One region of the Mesorhizobium sp. 1B3 genome, then DNA from elsewhere that is predicted to be linked to it. Evidence: riboswitches for the same ligand, from Rfam matches in the RefSeq annotation. Region 1 holds a riboswitch; the other holds the start of a gene.

Region 1 (2,907 bases):
CGGCGATGGTGCTGTCGAAGGAAGCGTCGGTGCGGTTGCCGTACTGCTCGTAATCGTGACGGATAGCGATGTAGCTGCTGCGCAACACGTCGTCGGTCGCCGACCTGTGGCGATAGGTTTCCACGTTCCGCCATTGGCGATCGCTCGACACCCGATAGGTCGTACTACGGAGGGTGAAGTTCTCGGTCGGGGTCCACTCTGCCCTGACTTGGGTGAAGTTGTCCTGGAACCGATTCAGCGCATCGGCGACGTTGTAGTTTTGCTTGCGCAGGCGTTCGTCCAGCCTTCCATCGACCAGCGGCGTGCCGAAATATCCCACCGGCTCCGCGTAGCCGTAGTCGTGAGAGAAGGTGAGATTGAAATCGTCGCTCACCTGCCAGAGCGCGCTGCCCGCGAAAGCAAGGCTGGAAGCGTCGCCTCGTTCCAGCCATCCTTCCGTATCTCTCGCGCTGATGTCAAAGCTGTAGGCGAGACTGTCGTTGATCGGGCCAGCGCTGCCGAGGGCAAGGCCTCTCCTGCCATCGGTGCCGACCGTGGCCATGATCTCGTTGCGTCGCCCCTCGGTCAGCGGCTTCTTGGGGATGACGTTCACCGCCCCGCCGATTGCGCCTTCGCCATAGAGAACGGAGGCCGGCCCGTGCAGGATTTCGATGCGGTCGACGGTCCAGGTGTCGAAGGGAAAAGTGATGGTGCCAGAGCCGGGATAGATGCGGGTGCCGTCGTAAAGCCGGGCGACGGCTCCCAGCCCGGTGAAGCCGCGCATGCCGAGCGATGTGCCGCCATTGCCGGGCGCGCCGAGGAAAGTGATCCCGGTGCCGTTGCGCGCGATGGCCTCGTTGACATTGGTCTGGACGCGGTCGCGGATCGTTTCGCCGTCGATGATCTCGACGCTGGCCGGCGTTTCCAAAGGCGTCAGTTCGAGGCGGCTGCCGGCCTGCGACCGCGTCTCGAGGTTGGGTCCCGGCCCTGGCCGATCGCCCTTGCCGGTGACCTTGATTGCGTCCAGTTCGAGTTCTGTCGTCCGAGCGGCGGGCCGCGGCGGGTCGTCGCTCCGTGCGTCCAGCGCATGTGCGCCGGCCGTTGCCAGCGCGGCCATGACGAAAGTACTCCCGAATAGCAGGGATGGCCGGTTTTGCGGAGGAGTCGGATCGAAATTCGGAACGGACGGGTGCGGCGTGCGCTCGGCACGGATTTTGAAGAACAAGGCGGAATGCTCCAGCGGTACGTTGCACGTCACCGCGATCAGCACCGCCTTTGCCGCCTCGAGAGCAGCCAGGGATCGGCTCCACCAGGACACCCCGCCCGGCGTGGTCGCGCATGACAACGGCCGACGGCAGGTCTCCTGACTCGCGGATCATCGCTTCCCGTCGCCTTCCCGGGACCGCGGGCCCAGTGGCATGTGGACGGAAAACTAACCGCTTACAGTTGCGGGGGCAGTCACGGCATTGGGCGCTGGGGGCGTCCGCACCGTGTTCCCTTTTGATTCCCTTGCGGGAAACCGTCGTGCTCTTGTTAGTGGGCACGCTGTGGTTGCGTCAAGCCGAGAGATTCTTTGATCGTGAAGTTCTGGCGAGAATGAGCCGGAGAAGCGGGTCGCGGATTAGCGCCGCGCGGCCGCGGTCCCTACACCTTGCTGCTGGAAACAGCCATCAGGCCGAAAGTCAGGAACACCACGGGCAGCGAAATCCAGTCGAGCAGCATATGCAGCCTGATCCAGGATTGCGGGCTGTCGAGCCAGGCTCCGAACGCCGCGGCACCGTTGCTCATCGGATCGGGCCCCAGCATTTGCAGCGCGTCGACGACAGAGAACGACAGCCATATGCCGGCCCTGACCGACCAGAAGCACTGCAATCCGAGCAGGCTTGCGCCGATCAGCATGAAGGTCAATCCGGAAAGTATTCCCTTCTCTGCGCTCGCTGGCATATTTCCATCCCCTCTTCTTCCATAGTCAGGCTACTTTGGTGATCCGTCAACAAAAAAGAATAGCTCTAGAACATATGATCTAGGCGATCGCTACGGATTTTACTCAACCAAGAATAGATCGTGTCCTTAACTTACTCATGGAGGGCCGATGATTTGCGGCGTCACCGCTGGGGCGGCGGCCTGCCAGTCTCGCAATTCTCCCGCGGTGAGCCTCGACCCGGGCGCAAGGGAGCAAAGGCGGCCGAGCTCTCGGATGGCTGAAAAATCAGCCGCATCCGTCTGTGTTGTGTCCCCGCCTTCGGCTCAATAGTATGTCCTGGCAAACAGATTAAGCAGGAGATTCTGGGTGACGGGCGAGCGGGAAGGCGTGTTCGATGTCGGCGCGAGATTGCGCGCCATACGCGTGGCCGCCGGGCTCTCGCAGCGCCAGGTCGCCCAGCGAGCGGGCGTGCCGCATGCGCAGATCTCCGTGGTCGAGCAGAACAAGTCCAGCCCCTCGGTTGCGACCTTGCGCAGGATTCTCGGTGGTCTCAACATCAGCATGGCCGATTTCTTCGAGGAGGACCGCGCCACTCCGGAAGGGCCATTCTTCGGTTTCGACGAGCTGCTCGATCTCACCTCGAAGCTTTCGGCGACAACAAGTGCTGAACCGCGCGGGAGGCTGACGTTCCGTCAAGTCGGCGATGCGCGACGCCACAATCTCCAGATACTGCACGAAGTCTACGAACCGCAGGCCGACACCGGCGAGACCTTGCTGCAGCATTTCTCATCCGAGGGCGGCATTGTGATCGCGGGGGAGCTCGAAGTCACCGTGGGAGAAGAGGTGCGCGTGCTGAAGCCGGGCGATTCCTATCTTTTCGACAGCCGGGTGCCGCACCGTTTCCGCAATCTCTCGGACAAGCGGACAATCGTGATCTCCGCCTGCACGCCGCCCTACCTCTAAACACATGTCGCCCAAAAACCGTTCACGCACTTCGTTCCCAC
Region 2 (2,907 bases), on a different contig from region 1:
GCCCCTGCGCATCGCGAAAACGCCGGCCGAGCGGATTGTCGGGCACGATGCCGAGCCCGACCTCGTTCGAAACAACGAACCATGGGCCTCTCGGACTGGCGAGGATTTCAGCCAGCCGGGAACTCTCCGCCTCGACATCGTGCCCGGCCAGCATCTGGTTGCTGAGCCACAGGGTCAGGCAATCGACCAGCAAGGGCAGGCCGTCGGGAATAGCCTGGATCGTCACTGAGAGATCGAGCGGAGCATCGACCGTATTCCAGCGGCCGTCGCGCCGGTCGCGGTGCAATGCGATCCGTTCCTCCATTTCCGCATCGAAGGCCTGAGCCGTCGCCACATAGGTCCATGGCGGCGGCAGGGCTGTGACCAGGCTTTCGGCGTGACTGCTCTTGCCCGAGCGAGCCCCGCCGAGAAGGAGGGTCAAGCTGCCCTTCTCAGGCAAGGCGACCACTTAGCTCTGCCTCTTCACCGCCGACCCTGCAGCGGACCGCGCCGGCGACAGCGCCGAGGACAAGCCAGAAGAGCAGGTTGGTGACCGTGGTCGCCACGACGAAGGAATGATGCAGATCGGCCGGCACCGGCGAATCATGGCTCGCCGGCTGCGGCGCCCCGACAATATGCGGCGCAACGATCAGGGCCACGCCCACCAGCGCAAATACCGGGGAACGTCGAAACGCAATCAGAGCGAGCCCGATCGCGGTCGCGACAACGGTGGCGACCCACCAGACCTGGCGGTCGAATAGATCGGCGGCAGGCATGGCCGGCAGCTCCGGCGGCAGACCGAGGCCGGGCGCCAACGTGAAGACGGCAAAGCCGGCGAAGCCCCAGAACAAGCCCTGACGCCACCCGGCAATGCCCCCAGCGAGTTCCGAGGCGACGATCAGGATCAAAGCGAAGCCTATGCCGCTGACGATATTGGCCCCGACATTGTAGGCGAAACGCTCGAAGCCGTCTGCCGGCGCCCAAGCCTCTTCGCCATGGTCATGAGCATGTCCGGCCGCGGAGTGGTCTCCATGATCGTGGCCGGCACTGTCGCCGGCAGCCTCATAGGTTTCAGCCTGAAGGATGAGCGGCACGGTGGCGTAGGCTTGCAGAGCCGCGAGAACGACACCCGCGACAAGCCCCGCCAGCGCCGCGACGAACACGACGTTGCGAAACACGGTCATGATGGAGTTCCGCTCTTAGTGGCAGGGAAAAGCCATGGAATGGCGATAGTCGTGGGCGGCATTGTGGACGGCCTCCATGTGGGAGAAACCCAGAAAGCCGACGACGAAGATGCCGAGCAACCCGGCCAGCGCGAGCTGCAGATAACGCGACTGCGCGGAGACGGACGCACCGAGAGACGTGGAAACCGTGTTCATTCTCAATCCTTTCGCCCTCCACCCGAGGGCCGCGAACGTTCCTTACGTCGACGGCAGGTCTCCTGGCTCACGGCTCGGCGCTTCATCCCGCCTTCCCGGGCTCGATGCCCAGTGGCTGTCGGGAGAAGCTCGCCGCTCACAGTTGCGGGGGCAGCCGCGGATTTGGGAAATCCCTCACCGCATTCCCTCTTCATTCCCCGAAGGGAACCGTCGATACAGGCAGTCTTAACCGAAATCGTCATTCCGGCAAACCATATTTCCGACGCGTTGACAGCCGGATGCGACGCGGCCTACAAACTCCGCGACGGTCTCCTCTGAGCAATGAGAGGAGCTAAGAGGGAATGCGGTGAGGGTTCTTGTCCCGAATCCGCAGCTGTCCCCGCAACTGTAAGCGGCGAGCTTTCGGCCGATTGCCACTGGGTTACACCGGGAAGGCGGCGCGAGAGCTGGGACCCGTGAGCCAGGAGACCTGCCGTCCCTGATCAATCCTGAAAGCCTGGCGGGTGTCCCGGGCAAGGAGCGCGGTTTGGAGTTCGACGAAACAATTGCCGTCGGTGATCCGTGCGTCGAGGCATCGACCTCGGCGGTATCGGTCGTGACGATCGTCGTGTGCAGTTCCTGCCGCGACGCCTCCGGTTCCGATGCTCGCCCCCGTCCAGGCGAATTGCTGGGCGCAGCGACGCGGGAAGCGAACACCTTCCCGGATGTCCGCGTCGAGCAGGCCGAATGCCTGGGCAATTGCAAGAGAAGGCTCTCCGCAGCCTTCATCAAGCAAGGCGCCTGGAGCTACGTCTTTGGCGATCTCGGCACCGACGCCGCCCACGATCTGATTGCCGGCGCGAAGCTCTTCCAGCAATCGACGGACGGGCTGATGCCCTGGCGCGGGCGGCCCGATTGTCTGAAACGCGGGCTCGTCGCCCGCATCCCTCCCCCGGAGCATTTTGCAGCCATGTGGGATCACATGGCGTCGCACAAATGCGGCCAAACCAAAGAGATGGAGCGCCGTGCGCCCGATGCGACGCCCGGCGTTCCGAGAACCCTTAAGGACAATCCATGACCGCTTCCGCCGATCGCGTCCCCTGCACCGTCGTCACCGGTTTCCTCGGTGCGGGCAAGACCACGCTCATCCGGCACATGCTGGAGAACGCCAACGGCAAGCGCCTCGCCATCATCGTCAATGAATTCGGCGATGTCGGCATAGACGGCGAGATCCTCAGGGGCTGCGGCATCGAGGCCTGCCCCGAGGAGAATGTCGTCGAACTGGCCAATGGCTGCATCTGCTGCACCGTCGCCGACGATTTCGTTCCTGCCCTCGACCAGATCCTTTCCCGTTCGCCAAAGGTCGACCACATTCTGATCGAGACGTCGGGCTTGGCTTTGCCAAAGCCGCTGGTGCAGGCCTTCCAGTGGCCCGCCATCAAGGGACGCGTCACGGTCGACGGCGTTGTCGCCGTGGTGGATGGGCCGGCGCTCGCGGAAGGCCGCGTCGCCTCCGACATGGACGCCCTCCAGGCGCAGCGCGCGGCCGATGATTCGCTCGATCATGAGG

The links. Region 1 has a riboswitch for cobalamin ahead of ACCO56_RS29160 (TonB-dependent receptor). Riboswitches for the same ligand answer to the same signal wherever they lie in the genome.
Region 2: linked by a shared signal. The riboswitch ahead of ACCO56_RS00930 (CbtB domain-containing protein) and the one ahead of ACCO56_RS29160 (TonB-dependent receptor) in region 1 are both predicted to bind cobalamin.

What each region holds. Positions count from the first base shown of each region.
Region 1 is NZ_JBJHDO010000015.1:116,467-119,373, reverse strand. It holds gene ACCO56_RS29160 (TonB-dependent receptor) at 1-1,324, opposite strand, end outside; cobalamin riboswitch at 1,316-1,518, opposite strand; gene ACCO56_RS29155 (hypothetical protein) at 1,624-1,923, opposite strand; gene ACCO56_RS29150 (cupin domain-containing protein) at 2,270-2,866, shown strand.
Region 2 is NZ_JBJHDO010000001.1:200,307-203,213, reverse strand. It holds gene cobU (bifunctional adenosylcobinamide kinase/adenosylcobinamide-phosphate guanylyltransferase) at 1-439, opposite strand, end outside; gene ACCO56_RS00935 (CbtA family protein) at 432-1,163, opposite strand; gene ACCO56_RS00930 (CbtB domain-containing protein) at 1,179-1,358, opposite strand; cobalamin riboswitch at 1,394-1,585, opposite strand; cobalamin riboswitch at 1,647-1,849, shown strand; gene ACCO56_RS00925 (DUF1636 family protein) at 1,885-2,415, shown strand; gene cobW (cobalamin biosynthesis protein CobW) at 2,412-2,907, shown strand, end outside.